Regions from separate parts of the Bradyrhizobium sp. HKCCYLS20291 genome, predicted to be linked through region 2. Evidence: predicted binding sites of a transcription regulator. Region 2 holds the regulator's gene; each other region holds the start of a gene.
What was found. Region 2 encodes PhoB, which activates phosphate uptake and scavenging genes when phosphate is short. Its sites were predicted from a motif close to TGTCATNNANCTGTCAT; they were not measured.

Region 1 (5,799 bases), on a different contig from region 2:
GTTCTCGGCCGCAAGGAAGTTGAGACAAAACGCGAGCAGCATGCCCGCGAGCGTGCCGACATAGCTGATCAAGAGCGTCTCACCGAGCAGCTTGATCCACTTCCTGAAGCCCCAGAACCATTCGGGAAAATTGGTCCAGACGCGGTGACCGTCATCGAGCGTGAAGAGGCGGTCGAAATAGCTGACGAAGTTGCCGAAATACGTGAAGAGCGTCGCCAGATTGACCTCGGCGCCGACGGCGGCAACGAGGAGAACGGCGAGAAACGCCGCCATCGAGACCGCAAACCGCAGGCGGCGTCGCGCGACCGCCCGGCGATAGGCGTCGTTCAGAGCCGCAAGCTGCTGGCTCGGAAGGATGGAAACGGCGACCGTCATCGGGCCTTTGCTGTCCTTGCTTCAAGACGACTCGGTTTGCCGCACGACAAGAGCGGGGCCTTTACAGGCCCGGCTCACCGTCGCAGGCAGTTCGGATCAGGACGCCTTCTTGCGCAGGCTGTCGACGAACTTGATCAGGTCAATCGTGCCATCCCAGTCCTTCGTCGTGGCCGGATGGAACCCCTTCTTCTGGCCGTCGGAGAGACGGTCGAACGCAGCCTTGTCCTTGGTCGGGGCATCGAAGAACGCTTTGGCGATCGCCGCCTTCAGATCCGCGGGCAGATCCGAATTATAGGCATAGGGGCCGTTGATGATCGGCGCCGACTTGTGAATGATGCGGAAGTCTTCCTTCTTCATCGGCGAGCCGTCGGCGTTCTTCAGCATGCCCTTGGTGAGCATCTGCGCCAGCGTCGAGTCGTTGTCGCTGGTCCATTGGTTGGCTGCGACGTCGACGGTGCCCTGGGCGAGAGCGAGGACGGCGTTCTCGTGGCTGCCGGCGAACACCACCTTGCTGAAATAGGTCTCGGCATCGGTCACACCCATCTTGTTGAGTTCGAAGCGCGGCACGTTGTTGCCGGAGGTCGAGTTCGGATCGACCAGACCGAGATTCTTGCCCTTGAGGTCTTCGACCTTCTGGTACGGGCTGGCTGTCTTAACGAAGAACACCGAATAATAGCCGGTGCTGCCGTCGGCGTTGATGTCGTTGGCGAAGGCATCGATCTTGACGCCGGTCAGGCGCGCACGGGCGAACGAGGCTGAGCCGTAGCTCGCGATGTGGATGTTGCCGGCGCGCTGACCTTCGATCACGGCCGCATAGTCGTTGGCGATGCGGAGCGTCACCTTGGTGCCGAGCTCCTTGGACAGGTAGTTGACGAACGGCGTCCAGCGCTCGGTGACGCCGGAGGCGTTCTCGGCCGGGATGACCGCGAAGGTCAGCTCCGGATATTTCGTCTTCCAATCCTCGGCCGAGGCCGAACCGGCGAAGGCAAGCGCGGCAACGCCCGCCAGGATGACGCGACGATTGATCATGGCAAATCCTCTTGTTGCTGTCGTACGGTTGGGCCGCCGCGAGATGCGACGGCTGAAATCAGCGTGACTCACGCCTCAGGCCACGGCGGCTTCGCCGAAAGCCGGAACGGTTACGGGTGGCACGGGCCGGACGCTATCCATGACGTCGTCGGCCTCGAGATCGTAGAGCTCGCGCGCGATCTGCGCCGTCAGCGCGGCGGGCAAATCGTCGAAGACCACGCGTCCAGCGGCCATGCCGATCAAGCGATCGCAATAGCTGCGCGCCAGATCGAGCGAATGCAGGTTGCAGACCACCGTGATTCCGAAATGCTTGTTGATGCGCAGCAGTGCGTCCATCACGATCCGGGTGTTGCGCGGATCGAGCGAGGCGATCGGCTCGTCGGCCAGGATGATCTCGGGGTTCTGCACCAATGCGCGGGCGATCGCGACACGCTGCTGCTGTCCTCCCGACAATTGATCGGCACGTTGCGCGGCCAGCGACGCCATGTCGAACTGCTCGAGCGCGGACAACGCCATGGCAACATCCTCCGCCGGCCACAGCTGCGCCAGCGAGCGCCACGACGGAACCTCGGCAAGCCGGCCCATCAGAACGTTGGTGAGAACATCGAGCCGGCCGACCAGGTTGAACTGCTGGAAGATCATCGCCGACCGCGCGCGCCACTGCCGCAGCTCGCGGCCGCGCAGCGCCGTCACGTCGAGATCCTTGAACAGAACTTTTCCGGAGCTGATCGGGCTGAGCCGGTTGATCGAGCGCAGCAGGGTCGATTTTCCGGCGCCCGAGCGTCCGATCACGCCGACGAAGCTGCCGGGCGCCACCGAAAAGGACGCATTGTCGACCGCGGCTTTCGCGCCGAAACGGCACGTCAGACCATTGACCACCAGCATGAAATTCTCCAGACGCCTCGCTCTGCCCCATCGCTAGCGTCTGGACTCAACAGTTATATGACAGTCCGCTTACGCCGGCTCCCTCATCCACATCGGCGGCAGCGCCGTCATCATCGTGTCACGCAACTGTCATGACGAGCACCTTAGACCTTGTTGTCGATTTCCAAAGGAATAGAACCAGACATGGCCGGCAAATCGCTTTCCATTGCACCCACCGTCGATGCCAGCGCAAAACTCCACGAGACGCGCCTCGGCGCCTATTGCGAGGTCGGAGCCCGCAGCATTCTTCACGAGGTGACGATTGGCGACTACTCCTATGTCGTCAACGACGCCCAGATCACCTACACGACGATCGGAAAATTCTGCTCGATTGCGGCGATGACCCGCATCAATCCGGGCAATCATCCGATGCATCGTGCGACCCAGGCCCACTTCACCTACCGCGCCAGCGCCTATTTCGAAGGTGAAGCCGACGACACGGAGTTCTTCGCCTGGCGCAGGCAGCATCACGTCGACATCGGTCACGACGTCTGGATCGGCCATGGCGCGATCGTGCTGCCGGGGCGCAACATCGGCACCGGCGCCGTGGTGGCGGCGGGTGCCGTCGTCACCAAGGACGTGCCCCCCTACACCATCGTCGCCGGCAATCCCGCCCGGGTGATCAAGCGGCGCTTCCCGATCGATATCGAACAGCGCCTCGTCACGCTCGCTTGGTGGGATTGGACCCATGACGCACTTCGCGCGGCGCTGCCGGATTTCCGGGGGCTCGAGATCGGCGCGTTCCTGGACAAATACGAAGCGGCTCTCGACGGCGGGCGCCTTGTGCGGCAAAGTGCCGCCCAATGACCAACATTTCCATCTTCTCCGGCCGCTGCCTGATCGGCTCCGACCTTGCCGACACATCGCTGCAGATATCGAACGGCGTGATCGCCGGCCTCGATGGCGCGACGCGAGGCGCAGATCTCGATCTGGATGCATCCGGCCTCACGGTGCTGCCCGGGATCGTCGACATCCACGGCGATGCGTTCGAGCGCCAGATGATGCCGCGCGCCGGCGTCGATTTCCCGATCGACGTCGCGCTCGTCGACAGCGACCGCCAGGCGATCAGCAACGGCATCACCACGGTTTTCCACGCCACGACGTGGTCGTGGGAACCCGGCCTGCGCAGCGCCGGCAATGCGCGTCAATTGCTCGAGGCGATCGAAAGCCTCAGGCCGAGGCTTGCCGCCGATACGCGCTTCCATCTGCGCCACGAGACTTTCAATCTCGACGACGAGGACGAAATCAGCCGATTGCTCGCGGCGCGCCGCATCGACCTGTTCGCCTTCAACGATCATATGGCTTCGACCGTCGCGAGCCTCGACAAGCCGCACAAGCGGCAGCGCATGGTCGATCGCACCGGCCTGTCCGGCGAGGCGTTCGATCGTCTCGTCGCTGATATCGTGTCCCGCGCCGATGCCGTGCCGGCCTCCGTCGCGCGTCTCGCCGCCATGGCGCGCCGGTCCGGCATCCGCATGCTGTCGCACGACGACGAGAGCCCGGAGATGCGCCGCGCCTTCCGCGGACAGGGTGTCGAGATCGCGGAGTTTCCCGTTAACGAGGAGACCGCACGCGAGGCCGCCGCTGGCGGCGACGCCATCGTGTTCGGCGCACCCAACGTCGTGCGCGGCGGCAGCCACACCGGCTGGACCAGGGCGAGCGACATGATCGCCAAGGGCCTGTGCTCGGTGCTGGCGTCCGACTACTACTATCCCGCGCCGCTGCTGGCCGCCTATCGCCTCGCCGCCGACGGCATATTGCCCTTGGCGCAGGCCTGGAATCTGATATCCGCCGGCCCTGCGCGCGCGGCCGGCTTGTCGGACCGCGGCGCTCTCGCCGCCGGGGCTCGTGCAGACATCGTGCTTGTCGACGACAGCATGCCGATGCGTCCGCGCGTCGTCGCGGTGATCGCGGCGGGCCGGCTGGTCTATCTCACGGAGGTCGGGCGCCTCGGTAACGGCGCGGCGACTCGCGCGATGGCGGCGGAGTAGCTTCGATGGCCGACGTCCCGCGTTATGCGATCTACTACGCGCCGGCGCCGGAGATGGCGTTGGCCGCGTTTGGTGCGGATCTGCTCGGCTACGATGCGTGGACCGGCAGCGAACGGCCGTTTCCGAGCGAGGTCGTCGATGCGCTGCCGGATTGGGCCGAGCTGACCGCGGACGCCCGCAAATACGGCTTCCATGCCACGCTGAAGGCGCCGTTTCCGCTGAACGACGCCAGCACCGAAGCAGAGCTGTGCGCCGCCTGCGCCGCCTTTGCGGCGGCTTGGAAGACCGTGCCGATCATCCGTCCCGTCGTGGACGCAATCAGCGGCTTCATCGCTGTGATCCCCGGCGAAGGATCACCTGACCTGCAGCAACTCGCGGCCGCTTGCGTCGAGACGTTCGAGCCCTTCCGGGCCCCCATGAGCGCGGACGACCGCGCCCGCCGCAAGCCGGATTTGCTGACGCCGCGCCAGCGCGACCACCTCGACCGCTGGGGCTATCCCTATGTCATGGACGATTTTCGCTTCCACATGACTCTGACCTGTCGGCTTTCCGATGAGCGGCGGCGTCCCATTCTCGCGATGCTGCAAGACCGCTTCGCGGCGCTCGGCCTCGCCAAGCTCGTCATCGACCGGATCGCGCTGTTCCGGCAGCCGAGCCCTGCGAGCCGCTTCAGCATCGTCGAGAGCTGGCCGATCGCCGGAAGCTGACGTCAATTCGGCGGTCACGCTTCGGTCGGTTGCCGGTAGGGATAAAGGCCGCGTCCATGCCCTTGTCGGCCGAAAAAAACGATCGATCTGTGAATACGGCCGGCCTTGTCCGGCCGCATTTGTCCGGGACGCTTCGCGCATTGGTTGTATCGCCCCAAGGCCCGCCACGCGGCATATGTCGCGTCAAAGCGACGCGAACACAACAGTACGAACGACGCGATGGTATCCAAACACTCCAACTCCCGCTCCCGCGCCGCGCATCTTTCTCAGCGGTTTCGCGTACTGCGAGCATCGGGTCAGCGAGCCGGCCGGGAAATTTCCATAGAATAGCCTCACCTACTCACCCTTCCCGCCAAGAACATTGATCAGCTTAAAGGTAAGAAGAACGATTGTGACCAGGACGCGCAAAAGGGGTGACGCGCATGTCGGAAGGAAACCGTATCGGCAGGAGCGTTGGTGCCGCTTCCCGGCTCCGCTTCAATATGCGAACCTCGGTTGGATTGCGCGCGCCTGACGCCCTGACGATCTCTTCCACGACTCGATCGTGGGAGGCAGGAGGCTAGTAATGAGTGCTCCAGTTCAGAACCAATCAGTCAAGCCGACGGCGCCTTGGGCCGCCGAGGAGCTCAGCAAATACGCTCCGCGGCGGCATCACAGCGATGGTGGTTCGGATGGTTCCGAATCGCTTGCCGAGACCGTCCCGTTGCCCTCACATCTGATCGCCCGGCCAAATGCGTTGATGGCGCATCCTGCCGTCAACGATCTGGCCGATG
Region 2 (5,799 bases):
ATCTCGGCGAGGATCGGCGAGCCCGAATAGCCGAAATTGGCAAGGCAATGCACGATGAGCAGCCGCGCATCCTTGGTCATGCCGGCGGTGCAGTTGCGCTGTCCGGTCGGCGAATAGCGCCGCTCCTGGCCGTAGCCGATCTCGGAGATGGTGCCGGCCTGGGTCGCCGCGGCGAGCTCGTCGCGGCTCATCACCTTCACGGGCACCGGCTTCGACGGCAACGCGTCCTTCAACACGATCAGCGCCCAATCAGCGGGTGAACGGTCGCTCGACCATTTGTCGTGCTGCGTCGGGATGAAATCCGGCGCCACGATCAGCTTGTCGGCGATCGACGACGCGGCAGGGGTGCCCTTGTTCATGCCCACCAGAAAGTGGACGTTCCCTGGGCTGACCAGCGTCACGCCATTGAACACGCAGTGCGCCGCCGTCAGCACCACGCGCGGCGCCACCAGCGTGCCCGTGCACGAGCCTCCGGTGCTGAACTGCGCCACGGTGACGACGCCGATCGCCGACGCCGGCCACGAGGTGGGATCGACGACATCGCCGAAATGATGGTCCAGACCGAGCAGCTGCTCGGCGCGCGGATTGACGATACCCGCATCGGCCGATTCCGGCTTCGGACGCCACGCCGCGATCGTCGCCTCGGCCTGCTGCCGCTGCGCGTCGTTGAGCTTGGCCCGCTGGAGCTCGCGACCGGCCGACCTGACGCCGTTGCGGCCGGCCATCACCAGCCACGCATAGCCTTGGATGACATCCCGGGTCATGACCTGACCGTCGAGCATCATCAGGCCGAGCATGTATTGCGACTGGGCAAAGCCCTGCGCGGCGGCGCGGTTGAACCAACGTCCGGCTTCGCCGTGATCGCGGGCGGCGCCTTCGCCGTTGAAATAGGCGATGCCGAGATAATGCTGTGCGACGGCGAGCCCCTGATCGGCAGCCTTGCGGTACCAGACCAGCGCCTCGGTCGGATTGCGCGGCACGCCCCAGCCGAAGGCGGTCATGAAGCCGAGATCGAACTGCGCCCGCGCATCGCCTTTGGCGGCCAGCGGCTGCAGACGGCGCAGCGCCGCCGCGGGCTGTCCATTCGCCGCAGCAGCGACGGCGTCCTCGAGCTCGGCGGCCGAGACGCTCGTGACGGCGCCGAGCAGTACGGAAAGAATGATGATGAGGGGCTTGATCAAAGGCGTCCGCTGCGACTGGCAACACCGAGATGGGTCGTCCAGCCAAGATGATCAAGACGGCGGCGGCGTGGCGGAAAGCGGACGATGAACTCCTTAATGCTTAATGCGCCCGGCCGTCAGACCTGCCCGCCGCTCACGCCTGCTCGGATTTGGCGAAGCGGTCGTCGAGCGCATAGCCGGCGCCGCGCACGGTGCGGATCGGGTCCTGCTCGCGGCCGGGATTGAGCAGCTTGCGCAGCCGCCCGATATGCACGTCGACGGTGCGCTCGTCGATATAGATGTCGCGGCCCCAGACGCTGTCGAGCAGCTGCTCGCGGCTGAACACCCGGCCGGGGTGCTCGAGGAAGAATTCGAGCAGCCGATATTCGGTCGGGCCGAGATCGATCGGCCGTCCCGAGCGCGCCACGCGGCGCTTCTCGCGGTCGAGCTCGATGTCGCCATAGGACAGGATCGTTGCGAGCCGCTCCGGGATCGCCCGGCGCAGCAGGCCCTTCACCCGCGCCAGCAGCTCCGGCACCGAGAACGGCTTGACAATGTAGTCGTCGGCGCCGGTGGCGAGCCCGCGCACGCGCTCGCTCTCCTCGCCGCGCGCAGTCAGCATGATGATCGGCAGCTGCTTGGTCTCGGAGCGCGCCCGCAGGCGCCGGCACAGCTCGATGCCGGACAAGCCCGGCAGCATCCAGTCGAGCACCACGAGATCGGGAATGCGCTCCTTCAGCCGCGTGTCGGCCTCGTCGCCGCGCCCCACCGTCTCGACCTCGTAGCCCTCGGTCTCGAGATTGTAGCGCAGGAGCGTGGTCAGCGCCTCTTCGTCTTCCACCACCAGAATGCGCGCGGTCATGTCGAACAGGTCTTTCTCAGTTGCCGGGGATCGTCGCCGTGAAGCTCGTCATGTCGCCCTTCGGACGCTTGTCGACGATCGCCTGGCCCTCGATCATGTAGAACACGGTCTCCGCGATATTGGTCGCGTGATCGCCGATCCGCTCGATGTTCTTGGCGCAGAACATCAGATGGATGCAGAACGAGATGTTGCGCGGATCCTCCATCATGTAGGTGAGAAGCTCGCGGAACAGCGAGGTGCAGATGGCGTCGACCTCCTCGTCGCCCTTCCACACCGCCATTGCCGCCGGCAGATCATGCGCGGCATAGGCATCCAGCACCGACTTGACCTGCGACTGCACCAGATCGGTCATGTGCTCCAGGCCGCGGATCAGCTTCAGCGGATGGAAATCGCTCTCCAGCGCCGCGACGCGCTTGCCGATGTTCTTGGCGAGGTCGCCGATCCGCTCGAGATCGGTCGCGACGCGCATGGCGCCGACGATCTCGCGCAAATCGACCGCCATCGGCTGGCGGCGCGCGATGGTGAGCACGGCGCGCTCCTCGATCAGCCGCTGCAGACGGTCGACCTCGGCATCCGCGGTGACGACCTTCTGCCCGAGCGCCACGTCGCGCCGCACCAGCGCATCGACGGAGTCGACGATCAGACGCTCGGCGAGGCCGCCCATCTCGGAGACGAGGCGGGTCAGATCCTGCAGGTCGCTGTCGAATGCCTTGGCGGTATGTTCACTGGCCATGATGATCTCCTGAAAGCAATGCGTCGGCGTCAGCCGAACCGGCCGGTGATGTAATCCTGGGTCCGCCGATCGCTCGGCGAGGTGAAGATCTTGTTGGTGTCGTCGAACTCGATCAGTTCGCCGAGATACATGAAGGCGGTCTTGTCGGAGACGCGCGCCGCCTGCTGCATGTTATGGGTGACGATCGCGATCGTGTAGTTCTCGGCGAGCTCCTGGATCAGCTCCTCGACCTTGGCGGTCGAGATCGGGTCGAGCGCCGAGCACGGCTCGTCGAACAGGATCACCTCCGGGCGGACCGCCACGGTGCGCGCGATGCACAGGCGCTGCTGCTGGCCACCGGACAGCGACAGGCCGGACGCGTTGAGCTTGTCCTTGACCTCGTTCCACAGCGCGCCGCCGCGCAGCGCCTTCTCGACCCGGTCGTCCATCTCGGACTTCGAGATCTTCTCGTAGAGGCGGATGCCGAAGGCGATGTTCTCGTAGATCGTCATCGGGAACGGCGTCGGCTTCTGGAACACCATGCCGACCCGGGCGCGCAACAGATTGAGGTCGAGCTTGGGATCGAGGATGTTGGTGTTGTCCAGCATCAATTGCCCGGTGGCGCGCTGGCCCGGATAGAGATCGTACATCCGGTTGAAGATCCGCAGCAGCGTGGACTTGCCGCAACCGGACGGGCCGATGAACGCCGTGACACGGTTGGTGCCGAGCGTCAGGTTGATGTTCTTCAGCGCGTGGTGATCGCCGTAGTAGAAATTCAGGTTGCGCGCGGTCACCTTGGCCGGCGCCTCGGGAAGCGACTGGCCATGCAGGAGAGCGGGATTAGGTTGGCTGACGGAAACGGACAGTTCGGTCATTTTGCGTTCCTCTCGGCGCCGAGAATGCGTGCACCGACGTTCAGAGCGAGCACGGCCAGAGTGATGAGAAGAGCTCCGCTCCAGGCCAGCTGCTTCCAATAGGCATACGGGCTCTGGACGAAATTGTTGATGGTGACGGGCAGGTTCGCCATCGTCTTGAACAGGTTCAGGCTCCCGAACTGGTTCGACAGCGCGGTGAACAAGAGCGGCGCGGTCTCGCCGGCGACACGCGCGGTCGCCAGCAGCACGCCGGTGATGAGGCCCGACCGGGCCGCGCGGTAGGCGATGCGGCGGATCACCAGCGAGCGCGGCAGGCCGAGCGCCGAAGCGGCCTCGCGCAGCGGGTTCGGCACCAGCAGCAGCATGTCCTCGGTGGTTCTGAGCACGACGGGGATCACGATCACCGCCAGCGCCAGCGCGCCGGCGATCGCCGAGAAGCCGCCCATCGGCACCACGACAGCGCCATAGATGAACAGGCCGATGATGATCGACGGCGCCGACAGCAGGATGTCGTTGATGAAGCGGATCACCGAGGTGAGCCGGTCGTTGCGGCCGTATTCGGCGAGATAGGTGCCGGCGAACAGGCCAAGCGGCGCACCGATGCCGACGCCGATCACGGTCATGATCACCGAGCCGACGATGGCATTGCGCAGTCCGCCCTCGCTGGCGCCCGGCGGAGGCGTGTCGGCCGAGAACACCTGCAGGCTCAGGCCGGCAAGGCCGTTGTAGAACAGCGTGAACAGGATCAGCGCCAGCCAGGTGACGCCGAACGCCGCGGCGGCGATGCACAGGCCGCGGATCACGATGTCCTTGCGGCGGCGGCGGGCATAGATCGGATTGACGGTGTTGACCGGCATATCGACGGTGGACATGAGCTACTTCCCCGCCTTGGCTTCGAGCCGCGCCAGCATCAGCCGGGCACTCGCGAGCACGAAAAAGGTGAGAACGAACAGCAGCAGGCCGAGCAGGATCAGGCTCGACTGATGCAGCCCGTCACTCTCCTGGAATTCGGAGGCGATCGCCGCCGAGATCGTCGTACCCGGGGCGAAGATCGAGGACGAGATCCGGAACGAGTTGCCGATGATGAAGGTCACCGCCATGGTCTCGCCGAGCGCGCGGCCCAGCGCCAGCATGACGCCGCCGATCACGCCGACCCGGGTGTAGGGGATGACCACGCTGCGCACGACCTCCCAGGTGGTGCAGCCGACGCCATAGGCGGCTTCCTTCAGCACCGGCGGCACCGTCTTGAAGACGTCGACCGAGATCGAGGTGATGAAGGGCAGCACCATGATCGCCAGGATCAACGAGGCGTTGAACAGGCTGAGATAGGACGGCGGGCCGGCGAAGATGTCCTGCAGCACCGGGATGTTGGCGCAGAGGCTGATCATGAACGGCTGGAAGGTGGTGGCCAAGAACGGCCCCAGCACGAAGAAGCCCCACATGCCGTAGATGATCGAGGGAATGCCGGCGAGCAGCTCGATGGCCAGCCCAATCGGGCGGCGCAGCCATTGCGGGCACAGCTCGGTGAGAAAGATCGCAATGCCGAGACCGACCGGAATGGCGATCAGCATCGCGATGAACGAGGTGACCAGCGTGCCGTAGATCGGACCGAGCGCGCCGAGCACCGGCGGATCGGCCGAGGGCGCCCAGCGCTTGGTCAGCAGGAACTGGAAGCCGTATTCCTTCATCGCCGGCCAGGCGCCGATGACCAGCGAGATGATGATGCCGCCGAGGATGAGCAGCACCGAGATCGCCGACAGCCGGGTAATCCAGTAGAACGTCACATCGCCGAGCTTGAAGGCGCTCAAGGCGCGGGCGCGGTCGTAAGGCCCTGCAGAGGCAGCCATATCGCTCACCTCGGATTGAACGGCCATTTCCGCCAACTCAGCCCCCTGTTTGTTGGACACGCTGGAGATCCGTGAGACCCGTCGGCCTCCTCCCACGGTGGGGAGGAGGCCGTTACCGATGTGCTGAGATCAGCTCTTGATGTCGGCCGACCAGGTCTTCTCGATCAGCTTCACGACGCTGTCGGGCATCGGGATGTAGTCGAGATCCTCGGCCATCTTACCACCCTTCTCGAACGACCATTTGAAGAACTTGATCGCTTCCGCGGAGGCCGCCTTGTCGGCCGGTTCCTTGTGCATCAGGATGAAGGTCGCAGCCGTCATCGGCCAGGACTTGTCGCCGGGC
Region 3 (5,799 bases), on a different contig from region 2:
GAAATCACATTCCGGCCGGGCCTTCTCGAAGAAGCGCCTGCTCGGTCCGGCTTGAGCCCTCACCCCACCGCGGCATCCAGCCGCTCCCGCAGCCGCACCAGTTTGCCGTGCAGATCGGCGAGTTCCGCGATCGAGCAGCCGGTGGCGTCGAGGATGGCCGGCGGCACGATCGTGCGCGCTTTGTCCCGCAGCGCTGCGCCCTGCCCTGTCAGCCTGACCAGCACCTGACGTTCGTCCTCGGCCGAGCGCGCGCGCTTGACCAGATGCGCGGTCTCCATCCGCTTCAGGAGCGGGGTCAGAGTGCCGGAATCGAGGAACAGCCGCTCGCCGATCTCCTTCACCGACAGCCCGTCCTGCTCCCACAGCACCAGCATGACGAGATATTGCGGATAGGTCAGGCCGAGGCGATCCAGCAGCGGCTTGTAGACGCGGTTGAAGGCATGGGCGGTCGAGTAGACGGCGAAGCAGAGCTGATTGCCGAGCTGCAGCGGCACATCCGCCGCGGATTTCTTTCGCATCGAGGTCACCACGGATCGATCCTGACCGGCATCTTGGGGCGGCGCCTGCCCGATCGGCAATGACGCCGGCGCGCCGATCACGGATAATCTACCGAACAATTCTATTGTGTGCAATTGAATTGTGTGCAATATGGCCGCGCTGAATTCATTTCACCAACCGGGAGAAACACCAATGTCCGTGAACGTGCTCTACAAGACCAGCGCCAAGGCCACCGGCGGCCGTGACGGCGAAGCTGCGACCCTCGACGGCTCGCTGAAGGTCAAGCTGTCGACGCCGAAGGAACTCGGTGGTGGCGGCGGCGCCGGCAACAATCCCGAGCAGCTGTTCGCGGCCGGCTACGCCGCTTGCTTCATCGGCGCGATGAAGTTCGTGGGCTCGCAGGGCGGCCCGAAGGTCCCCGCCGACGCGTCGGTGACGTCGACGGTCGGCATCGGTCCGCGCTCGGAAGGCGGCTTCGGCATCACGGTCGAGCTCGCCGTGTCGCTGCCGGGCCTGGCCAAGGCCGACGCCGAGGCGCTGGTCGCCAAGGCGCACGAGGTGTGCCCCTACTCGAACGCGACGCGCAACAATGTCGACGTCAAGCTGACCGTCGTCTGATCTGAATTCCGCGACGCGGCAGGGTCGCACTCGCGCCCTGCCGCAGCGCGGCCGCGGTGTTTTCGCACGGGCAGCATTCGCGCAAGCTCGTTTGCGCCAGCGCCGTAGCAATGCTTAATGACCGCGAGTTCACAACAACCTCGCGACCTCCCAGATGACCTTTCCCTTTGCTCCCGGCGCAATGGCCGGCCTGCGCGTGATCGACCTGACGCGGGTGCTCGGCGGCCCGTATTGCACGCAGATCCTGGCCGATCACGGCGCCGACGTGATCAAGGTCGAACCACCGGCCGGCGACGAGGTGCGCGATTGGGGCCCTCCGTTCCACGACGAGGACGCGGCCTATTTCGTCGGGATCAACCGCAACAAGCGTTCGATCGGCGTCGACCTCGCCTCCGAAGGCGGCCGCGCGGTGCTGCTGAAGATGCTCGAAACGGCCGACGTGCTGGTCGAGAACTTCAAGCCCGGCACGCTCGAGAAGTGGGGCATCGGCAGCGACACGCTGCGCGAGAAATTCCCCGAGCTCGTGCATTGCCGGATCTGCGGCTTCGGCGCCGACGGGCCGCGCGGCGGCAATCCCGGCTATGATGCGATCATTCAGGCGATGACCGGCATGATCGCGGCGACCGGCTCGCCAGAGAGCGGGCCGATGCGGATCGGCGTACCGCTGGTCGACATCACCACCGGGCTCTACGCCGCGATCGGCGTCCTGATGGCGCTGTCGGAGCGGCAGCGCTCAGGGCAAGGCCAATTCCTGGAGGTGACGCTGTACGAGACCGGCCTCGCCATCATGCATCCGCACACCGCGAACTATTTCATGCATGGCAAGCCGCCATCGCTCACCGGCAACGAGCATCCGAACCTCGTTCCCTACGCGATCTTCCCGACCAAAACCGACGACATCTTCATCGGCGTCGGGAATGACGGCACGTTCCGCAAGCTCGCGCGCGAGATCGACCGGCCGGAACTCGGTACCGATCCGCGCTTCGCCCGCAACAAGGACCGCGTCGCCAATCGCGAGGCGCTGCGGGTCGAGCTCGCGGCCGTCTTCAGCCAGTTCGAGGCCGAGCCGCTGTGCGACCGCCTGCTCGCCGCCGGCCTGCCGGCGGGGCCGGTGCAGAAGATCGACCAGGCCCTGACCCATCCGCACACGATCCATCGCGGCGATATCATCGAGAAGGACTGGTACAAGGGCGTTGCTTCGCCGATACGGCTCGAACGCACCAAGCCGAGCCTGCGCTCGACCCCGCCGAAGTTCAGCGAGCATGCGCGCGACGTCCTCGGCGAGTTCGGCTACTCGGAGTGCGAGATCGACGCGCTGCTCGCAGCAGGAACTGTCTGCAAGGAACGCACGCGCTGATTAGCTCGCTGTTCGCCCCGCCGCCGCGCTGCACCTTCGCAACGCAGCGACGGAGCGCTTGATTTACCGCGTTGGTCCGACGCAGCCATCATGGCTTTCGCGCTCGATCTCATACGTCTATACATTCACATAACCGTCATCTGGCGCTGGTAACGGCCGCAACGACGATGACTTTCCCGGGAGGACTTTCTTGATGTCACTTCGACAATTTGCTGCCGCCGCTCTGGTTTCCGCGACCTTTGGTTTCGCTGTGTCGCCTGCACACGCAGTGACTGAAATCCAGTGGTGGCACGCCATGACCGGCGGCAACAACGACATCGTCAACAAGCTCGCCGAAGAGTTCAACGCTTCGCAGAGCGACTACAAGGTCGTGCCGACCTTCAAGGGCGCCTATCCCGACACGATGAATGCCGGCATCGCCGCGTTCCGCGCCGGCAACGCGCCGCACATCATGCAGGTGTTCGAGGTCGGCACCGCGACGATGATGAGCGCCAAGGGCGCGATCAAGCCGGTCTATGAGCTGATGAAGGACGCCGGCGAGCCGTTCGATGCGAAGGCCTATCTGCCGGCGATCACCGGCTACTACTCGACGTCGAAAGGCGACATGCTGTCGTTCCCGTTCAACTCGTCGTCGATGGTGATGTGGATCAACAAGGACGAGCTGAAGAAGGCCGGCGTCGCCGAGATCCCGAAGACCTGGCCGGAGGTGTTCGAGGCCGCCAAGAAGCTGAAGGCGGCCGGTCACGACACCTGCGGCTTCTCCAACGCCTGGGCCTCGTGGGCCAACATCGAGCAGTTCTCGGCCTGGCACAACGTGCCGATCGGCACCAAGGCCAACGGCCTCGACGGCTTCGACACCGTGCTGGAGTTCAACAGCCCGCTCCACGTCAAGCACCTGCAGAACCTCGTCGAGCTGCAGAAGGACAAGACCTACGACTATTCCGGCCGCGGCAGCGCCAGCGAAGGCCGCTTCGGCTCCGGCGAATGCGCGATCTTCCTGACCTCGTCGGGCTACTACGCCACCGCCAAGAACACCGCGAAGTTCGACTTCACCTCGGCGCCGATGCCGTACTACCCGGACGCCCAGGGCGCGCCGCAGAACTCGATCATCGGCGGCGCTTCGCTGTGGGTGATGGGCGGCAAGACGGCCGATGAGTACAAGGGCGTCGCCAAGTTCTTCACCTTCCTGTCCGACACCAACCGCCAAGCCAAGCTGCACCAGGAATCCGGCTACCTGCCGATCACCAAGGCGGCCTATGAGAAGACCAAGGCGGACGGCTTCTACGAGAAGAACCCGACCTTGCAGACGCCGCTGAAGGAGCTCACCAACAAGGAGCCGACCGAGAACTCGCGCGGTCTGCGCTTCGGCAACATGGTGCAGATGCGCGACGTCTGGTCGGAGGAGATCGAGGCGGCGCTGGCCGGCAAGAAGACGGCCAAGGAAGCGCTCGACGCCGCCGTCGCCCGCGGCAATGCGATGTTGCGCACCTTCGAGAAAACGGCGAAGTAAGGCCGTCCTTGGGGCTTCCCCTCCGCCCGGAGGGGAAGCCTTGCATCTGTTCCTCTCGCGGCGCGCTCCATGGAAAAGTCAGTCGTCTTCAACGGCAAGCTGCTGCCTTACCTGCTGCTGGCGCCGCAGCTCGCGATCACGCTGATCTTCTTCTATTGGCCGGCCAGCCAGGCGATCTGGCAGTCCTTCCTGCGCGAGGACGCCTTCGGCCTGAATTCGGAGTTCGTCGGGTTCGAGAACTATCAGGCGCTGTTTGCCCAACCGGAATACTACACCGCGATCGGCACGACGATCGTGTTCTCGTCCCTGGTCACGGTGTTCTCGCTCGGCGTCGCGCTGTTGTTCGCGACCCAGGCCGACAAGAACCTCAAGGGCGCCTCGGCCTACAAGACGCTGATGATCTGGCCCTATGCCGTGGCGCCGGCGATCGCGGGCGTGTTGTGGTTCTTCATCTTCCATCCGACCCTGGGCACGCTCGCCCGCCCGCTGCGCGTGATGGGCTTCAACTGGAATCCGATGCTCGACGGCACCCACGCGATGATCCTCGTGGTGATGGCCGCCGTCTGGAAGCAGGTCGCCTACAACTTTCTGTTCTTCCTCGCCGGTCTGCAGGCGATCCCGAAGAGCGTGATCGAGGCCGGCGCAATCGATGGCGCAGGTCCGCTGCGGCGGTTCTGGACCATCATCTTCCCGCTGCTGTCGCCGACGACGTTTTTCCTGCTGGTCGTCAACATCGTCTACGTGTTCTTCGAGACGTTCGGCATCATCGACGCGGTGACCGCAGGCGGGCCGGCCGGCTCGACCACGACCATGGTCTACAAGGTGTTCGCCGACGGCCGGCTCGGCGGCGATCTCGGCGGCTCGGCTGCCCAATCGGTGGTGCTGATGGTGATCGTCATTGCACTGACCGCGGTCCAGTTCCGCTACGTCGAGCGCAAGGTGCAGTACTGATGGTCGAGCATCGCCCGCTGCGGGACCTCGTCGCCTACGTCGTGCTCTCGCTCGGCGTGCTGATCTTCGCCTTTCCGGTCTACGTCGCCTTCATTGCGTCGACCTATGACGCGGCGACCGTCGTCAGCGGCAATCTGCCGCTGGTCCCGGGCGGCCGCATGCTGGAGAACTACTACCGCGCCGTGTTCGTCGGCGGCTCGCGCTTCATGAGCCAGCCGGTCGGCGTGCTGCTCGCCAACTCCTTCATCTCCGCGATCGGCATTGCGATCGGCAAGATCCTGATCTCGATCCTGTCGGCGTTCGCGATCGTCTATTTCCGCTTTCCGTTCCGCAAGACCGCGTTCTGGATCATCTTCATCACCCTGATGCTGCCGGTCGAGGTCCGCATCTATCCGACCTACAAGGTGGTCGCCGACCTGCACATGCTCGACACCTATGCCGGGCTGGTGCTGCCGCTGATCGCCTCGGCCACCGGCACGCTGCTGTTCCGCCAGTTCTTCATGACCATCCCGGATGAGCTGCTGGAGGCGTCGCGCATCGACGGTGCCGGGCCGCTGCGGTTCTTCTGGGACACGCTGCTGCCGCTGTCGATGACGACGGTCGCGGCGCTGTTCGTCATTCAGTTCATCTACGGCTGGAACCAGTATCTCTGGCCGCTGCTGATCACCACCAAGGACTCGATGCAGACGATCGTGATCGGCATCAAGAAGATGCTGACGACGACCGACGAGCTCGCCGAATGGCAGCTCGCGATGGCCACCGCCGTGCTGGCGATGCTGCCGCCGGTCGCGGTCGTCATCTTCATGCAGCGGCTGTTCGTGAAGGGCCTCGTGGAGACGGAAAAGTGAGCGGGGCGACTAGCGAA
Region 4 (5,799 bases), on a different contig from region 2:
GGAGGTGCGGACATGAGCCTCCCGGATACGCCGGATCAGGTGCAGCTTCGTGAGCGCTATCCGCAGGTCTTCAATCGGCCGATGTCGGCGCGGCTGGCGACGCCACTGGTGCTGCTGCTCGCGCTTGCAGTGTTCGTCTTCGGCCTCGTGGACCTGGAGTTCTCGCCGTCGCGCATTCTGGCGGGTCTGAGCCAGCTCGGCTGGATCGCACGCCTGATGCTGCCGCCAGATCCCGGCGCGTCGCTGCCGACCTATCTCAAGGCGCTCGGCGAGACGCTGTCGATTGCAGTGCTCGGCACCACGCTTGCGGCCTGCGTCGCGTTTCCGGTCAGCCTTCTTGCGGCGCGAAACGTGATTCCATCAGCAATCTTCCGGTTTCCCGTGCGCCGGCTGTTCGACACCATCCGCGGCGTTGACACGCTGATTTGGGCGCTGGTCTGGATTAATGTCGTCGGACTCGGGCCGTTCGCCGGCGTGCTCGCGATCGCGGTGTCCGATTTCGGTGCGCTCGGCAAGCTGTTCTCGGAGGCGATGGAGAGCGCCGATCGCAAGCAGGTTGAAGGCGTGCGCGCCGCAGGCGGCAATGCGCTGCATGAGATCCGCTTCGGCCTGCTGCCGCAGGTGCTCCCTGTGATTGCCGGCCAGGTGCTCTACTTCATCGAATCCAATACGCGCTCGGCGACCATCATCGGCATCGTCGGCGCCGGAGGCATCGGTCTGCAGCTTGCGGAGCAGATCCGCGTGCTCGAATGGCAGAAGGTGTCGTTCCTGATCCTGATGATCCTGGTGGCCGTGGCGGCGATCGACTGGATCTCGAACAAGCTTCGCTTTGCCATCATTGGGCGCCGCGCCGTGGCCTGAGGCGGACTAGCCTTCCACCTCGAAGGTCACGCGCTCGGCCGCGAAGCGCGAGCGTTTGCTGATGAGCGGCGTGCCGTCGGCATCGACGTCTGTGCTGTCGACCACCAGGACCGGTCGTCCGAGCGCAAGCTCGAGCCGCGCGCCATCGCTCGCATCCGCGATGGCCGCCGTGATGCGGGTCGAGCCGCGGCGATAATCGCGGATGCCGTAATGCGCCAGCAGCGCGGTCATCGAGCGGGTCGCGGCGAACACCTGTCCCGCATCCGGAAACCGCTCGGCCGATAGCCACGACGTGCTGACGCAGATCGGCGTCTTGTCGGCAAAGCGCAGCGCGTCGATGCGCACGAGTGGCGTGCCGGTCTTCAATCCCAGGAGGCGCGCGAGCTCGCGCGTGGCGGGCTCCTCGGAGGCTGCGATCAGCTGTCCCCGCGGCTCGCGGCCGCCCGCGCCCACGATCTCCGAGAATCGGGTGCGCGAGCGCAGCGGATAGGACAAGCGAGGGGCTTCCACGTAAGTGCCGCTACCGCGCTCCGCGCGCACCAGCCCGCGCTCTGCCAGCGTCGCCAGCGCACGCCGCACGGTGTGGCGGTTGACCCGGTAGGTCTCCGCGATCTCCGTCTCGCCGGGCAGGCGCGTCCCGGCGGCGAAGCGGCCATCGGCAATGTCGCGCTCGATGCCGTCGGCGACCCGGCGCCACAGGGCGACGCCCGAATCGGCGTTCTGCATGCTCAATCGCAGCTCCTCGCGCGGATCGTGGAAATCACGGCCATGTCATCAAACAGTCATGGCGCTCTCTTATCAAGTTGTCTATTATCATAGACAACTTCAGCCGGGCAAGGTCGAGGATGGTGATGAGCGGCGAGATCGCGATGCGCGAGAGGCGGCGGGAGGCGATGCGGGTGCTGGCGCATGTGCAGGCAGCCGACATTGCGACGCGGATGAACGATGTCGCTGTCCCGCCGCATCAGGATCTGCGAACGCCCGAAAATGGTCTGGTCATGCTGCGCGGCCGGGTCGGTGGCGACGGTGCGCCGTTCAATCTCGGCGAGGCGACTGTCTCGCGTGCCGCCGTCCGGCTCGCGAGCGGCGAGGTTGGGTTCGGCTACGTGCTCGGACGCGATGGCGACAAGGCGCATCTGATCGCGCTGTGCGACGCGCTGCTGCAGTCACCTGAACATGCCGAGGCGATCGAGACCGAGGTCGTGGCTCCCCTGCGGGCGCAGATGCAGGCGGGGTGGAAGCGAACCGCCGCGGAAGCTGCGGCGACACGCGTGGATTTCTACACGATGGTGCGGGGAGAAGGGTGATGGCAGCGGCGAACGTCGATCTGCAGCCGGGGTTCGCCGACAAGGTGCTGTCGGCGCAATCGACCTTTCGCACTGTGATGGAGGCGATGGCGCGGCCGGGGCAGGTGATGCCGGTCGCCGATGAGGTCGGTCGTCCTCCGTCGATGATGGCCGGCGTCGCGGCGATTGCGCTGACCTTGCTGGACCAGGACACACCGCTCTGGCTCGATCCGGCTTTCGCCAGCGCGCCTGATGTCGGTGCCTGGCTGCGGTTTCACACCGGTGCGCCGATCGTGGACCGGCAGGATGCGGCCAGCTTCGCGTTGATCGCGGAGTCGGCCATGCTGCCGGATCTCTCCTCGTTTGCGTTGGGCACGCCCGAATATCCAGACCGGTCGACGACCTTGATTCTGCAGGTGCCGAGTCTGTCCCGAGGCCGGACCTTTCATCTGCGTGGTCCAGGGATCAGTCGCACGACATCGCTCACAGTGATACTCGAGCCTGCCGACCTGTTCGACCGGCTGTCGATCAACGAGCAGCTGTTTCCGCGCGGCATCGACGTGATCCTAGTCGACGACCGTTCACTGGTCGCAATTCCGCGCACCACCCGACTCGCATCTGCAGGAGCCTGACGCATGTATGTGGCCGTCAAAGGTGGTGAGCGCGCGATCGAGAACGCGCATCGGCTGCTGGCGCATGCGCGCCGTGGCGCGCGCGACGTGCCTGAGCTGTCGCTGCCGCAGATTTCCGAGCAGCTCGGGCTCGCGGTCGATCGCGTCATGAGCGAGGGCTCGCTGTATGACCGCGAGCTGGCGGCGCTGGCGATCAAGCAGGCGCGGGGCGATCTCATCGAGGCGATCTTCCTGGTGCGCGCCTTCCGCGCGACCCTGCCGCGATTCGGCGCCACCGAGCCGGTCGATACCGGTGCAATGCGGGTGCAGCGGCGTGTTTCCTCGACCTTCAAGGACATTCCAGGCGGCCAGGTGCTGGGACCGACGTTCGACTACACGCACCGGCTGCTCGACCCCAGCTTGGCTGCGGGTGGTGATCCGGAAGCGCCGAGTCTCGCGGCAACCTCCGACGCCCCGATGCCGCGTGTCACCGACATCCTCGGCCAGGACGGACTGATCGAGCCGTCGCCCGCAGAGGAGGCCGACGCGCCGGTCGGCGATCTCACGCGCGATCCCTTGACCTTTCCTGCAGGGCGCGATCTGCGGCTGCAGAATCTCGCGCGCGGCGACGAGGGTTTTCTGCTTGCGCTGGGATATTCGACCCAGCGCGGCTACGGCCGCAACCATCCGTTCGCCGGCGAGATCCGCTTCGGCGAGGTCGAGGTCGAGTTCTTCGCCGAGGAGATCGGCTTTGCGGTGCCGCTCGGATCGGTCGAACTGACCGAGTGCCAGATGGTCAATCAGTTCAAGGGCTCGGCGACCGAGCCGCCATGTTTTACACGTGGCTATGGCCTTGCGTTCGGCCAGAGCGAGCGCAAGACGATGTCGATGGCGCTGGTCGACCGCGCGCTGCGCGCACGCGAGCTCGGCGAGGATGTGATCGCGCCGGCGCAGGACGAGGAGTTCGTGATGTCGCACTCCGACAATGTGCAGGCCACGGGCTTCGTCGAGCATCTGAAGCTGCCGCATTATGTCGACTTCCAGTCCGAGCTCGGCCTGCTGCGCAAGCTGCGACAGGAATTTGCCGACGCCAACGCCGCTCCCGCGCTGAAGGAGGCTGCGGAATGAACGCGCCGACCTACAACTTCGCCTATCTCGACGAGCAGACCAAGCGGATGATTCGCCGCGCGATCCTCAAGGCGATCGCAATTCCCGGCTATCAGGTGCCGTTCGCGAGCCGCGAGATGCCGATGCCCTATGGCTGGGGCACCGGTGGCGTGCAGGTCACCGCAGCCATTCTCGGCCCGGACGATGTGCTCAAGGTGATCGACCAGGGCTCCGACGACACCACCAACGCGATCTCGATCCGCAAGTTCTTCGCCAAGACCGCCGGCGTCGCCACGACGACGTCGACCGAACAGGCGAGCGTGATCCAGACCCGCCACCGCATCCCGGAGGCGCCGCTGCGCGAGGGACAGGTGCTTGTCTATCAGGTGCCGATCCCCGAGCCGCTGCGGTTTCTCGAGCCGCGCGAGACCGAGACGCGGCGCATGCATGCACTGGCCGAGTATGGGCTGATGCACGTCAAGCTGTACGAGGACATCGCGCGCTTCGGCCACATCGCGACCTCCTACGCCTATCCGGTGAAGGTCAATGCGCGCTACGTGATGGATCCGTCGCCGACGCCGAAATTCGACAATCCGAAGATGGACAATTGCCCGGCGCTGCAGCTGTTCGGCGCCGGGCGCGAGAAGCGCATCTACGCCATCCCGCCGTATACGTCGGTGGTCTCGCTGGACTTCGAGGATCATCCGTTCACGCGCTACAAGTTCGATGCGCCCTGTGCGCTGTGCGGCGCGGAGGACTCCTATCTCGACGAGATCGTGACCGACGACAAGGGCAGCCGCATGTTCGTCTGCTCCGACACGGACTATTGCGAAGGCCGGCAGGCGGCCGGACATCGCGGCACGGAGAACGCAGCCCCGCACAAGGAAGCCGCCCATGGTTGAGGTGACCCGTGCCACCGATCAGCCGCTGCTGGTCGCCGAAGGCCTGACGAAGAGCTATGGCCGGCTGTCGGCCTGCCGCGACGTGTCGTTCGTGCTCTATCCGGGCGAGGTGCTCGCCATCGTCGGCGAATCCGGGTCGGGCAAGTCGACGCTGCTGCAGATGCTGTCGGCGCAGCTCACGCCGAGCGGCGGCCACGTGTCTTATCGGATGCGTGACGGCGTGCTGCGCGATCTCGCGCAGCTTGGCGAGGCTGAGCGGCGCTTCCTGTTCCGGACCGACTGGGGCTACGTGCATCAGGACCCGTCGCAGGGCTTGCGCATGGCGGTGTCCGCCGGCGCCAATGTCGGCGAGCGGCTAATGGCCGTCGGCTGGAACAACTACGGCCGCATCCGGCAGACGGCCTCGTCCTGGCTCACGCGGGTCGAGATCGATGTCGGCCGCATCGACGATGCGCCGCGGACCTATTCCGGCGGCATGCGGCAGCGGCTGCAGATCGCGCGCAACCTGGTGACGGAGCCGCGGCTGGTGTTCATGGATGAGCCGACCGGCGGGCTCGACGTGTCGGTGCAGGCCCGCCTGCTCGACCTGATGCGCAGCCTCGTCAACGAGCTCGGCCTCGCCGCGATCGTGGTCACGCATGATCTGGCCGTGGCGCGGCTGTTGTCGCACCGTGTGATGGTCATGAAGGAGGGGCGGGTGATCGAGACCGGCCTCACCGACCAGGTGCTCGACGATCCACGCGAGCCCTACACCCAGCTCCTCGTATCCTCGATCCTGCCGCCATGAGCCTCATGCAATGACCGTGATGATCGATATCGAAAATGCCGAGAAGACCTTCACCATGCACCTGCAGGGCGGCATCTTGCTGCCCGTGGTGCGCGGCGTGTCGTTCCAGGTCAGGGCCGGGGAATGCGTCGTGCTGGCGGGACCTTCGGGCGCGGGCAAGTCGTCGATCCTGAAGATGATCTTCGGCAACTACCGCTGCGATGGCGGCCGCGTCGGCGTCCGTCATGATGGTGAGATCACCAACA

Region 1: the regulator PhoB is predicted to act here: its motif matches at 2,406-2,422, upstream of phnC (phosphonate ABC transporter ATP-binding protein).
Region 3: the regulator PhoB is predicted to act here: its motif matches at 2,597-2,613, upstream of ugpB (sn-glycerol-3-phosphate ABC transporter substrate-binding protein UgpB).
Region 4: the regulator PhoB is predicted to act here: its motif matches at 1,631-1,647, upstream of phnF (phosphonate metabolism transcriptional regulator PhnF).

What each region holds. Positions count from the first base shown of each region.
Region 1 is NZ_JBNPTO010000002.1:437,873-443,671, forward strand. Features, by position in the region: gene phnE (phosphonate ABC transporter, permease protein PhnE) at 1-375, opposite strand, end outside; gene phnD (phosphonate ABC transporter substrate-binding protein) at 472-1,404, opposite strand; gene phnC (phosphonate ABC transporter ATP-binding protein) at 1,480-2,289, opposite strand; gene ACQR07_RS06045 (DapH/DapD/GlmU-related protein) at 2,473-3,135, shown strand; gene ACQR07_RS06050 (alpha-D-ribose 1-methylphosphonate 5-triphosphate diphosphatase) at 3,132-4,319, shown strand; gene ACQR07_RS06055 (DUF1045 domain-containing protein) at 4,325-5,026, shown strand; gene ACQR07_RS06060 (sel1 repeat family protein) at 5,766-5,799, shown strand, end outside.
Region 2 is NZ_JBNPTO010000005.1:338,510-344,308, forward strand. Features, by position in the region: gene ACQR07_RS14485 (trypsin-like serine protease) at 1-1,181, opposite strand, end outside; gene phoB (phosphate regulon transcriptional regulator PhoB) at 1,315-2,022, opposite strand; gene phoU (phosphate signaling complex protein PhoU) at 2,039-2,755, opposite strand; gene pstB (phosphate ABC transporter ATP-binding protein PstB) at 2,785-3,609, opposite strand; gene pstA (phosphate ABC transporter permease PstA) at 3,606-4,481, opposite strand; gene pstC (phosphate ABC transporter permease subunit PstC) at 4,485-5,483, opposite strand; gene pstS (phosphate ABC transporter substrate-binding protein PstS) at 5,586-5,799, opposite strand, start outside.
Region 3 is NZ_JBNPTO010000010.1:120,521-126,319, forward strand. Features, by position in the region: gene ACQR07_RS22215 (GIY-YIG nuclease family protein) at 1-55, shown strand, start outside; gene ACQR07_RS22220 (MarR family winged helix-turn-helix transcriptional regulator) at 60-518, opposite strand; gene ACQR07_RS22225 (organic hydroperoxide resistance protein) at 691-1,116, shown strand; gene ACQR07_RS22230 (CaiB/BaiF CoA transferase family protein) at 1,271-2,473, shown strand; gene ugpB (sn-glycerol-3-phosphate ABC transporter substrate-binding protein UgpB) at 2,667-3,983, shown strand; gene ugpA (sn-glycerol-3-phosphate ABC transporter permease UgpA) at 4,053-4,934, shown strand; gene ugpE (sn-glycerol-3-phosphate ABC transporter permease UgpE) at 4,934-5,782, shown strand.
Region 4 is NZ_JBNPTO010000002.1:431,580-437,378, reverse strand. Features, by position in the region: gene phnE (phosphonate ABC transporter, permease protein PhnE) at 1-16, shown strand, start outside; gene phnE (phosphonate ABC transporter, permease protein PhnE) at 13-861, shown strand; gene phnF (phosphonate metabolism transcriptional regulator PhnF) at 868-1,593, opposite strand; gene phnG (phosphonate C-P lyase system protein PhnG) at 1,713-2,168, shown strand; gene phnH (phosphonate C-P lyase system protein PhnH) at 2,168-2,779, shown strand; gene ACQR07_RS06005 (carbon-phosphorus lyase complex subunit PhnI) at 2,783-3,886, shown strand; gene ACQR07_RS06000 (alpha-D-ribose 1-methylphosphonate 5-phosphate C-P-lyase PhnJ) at 3,883-4,767, shown strand; gene phnK (phosphonate C-P lyase system protein PhnK) at 4,760-5,554, shown strand; gene phnL (phosphonate C-P lyase system protein PhnL) at 5,565-5,799, shown strand, end outside.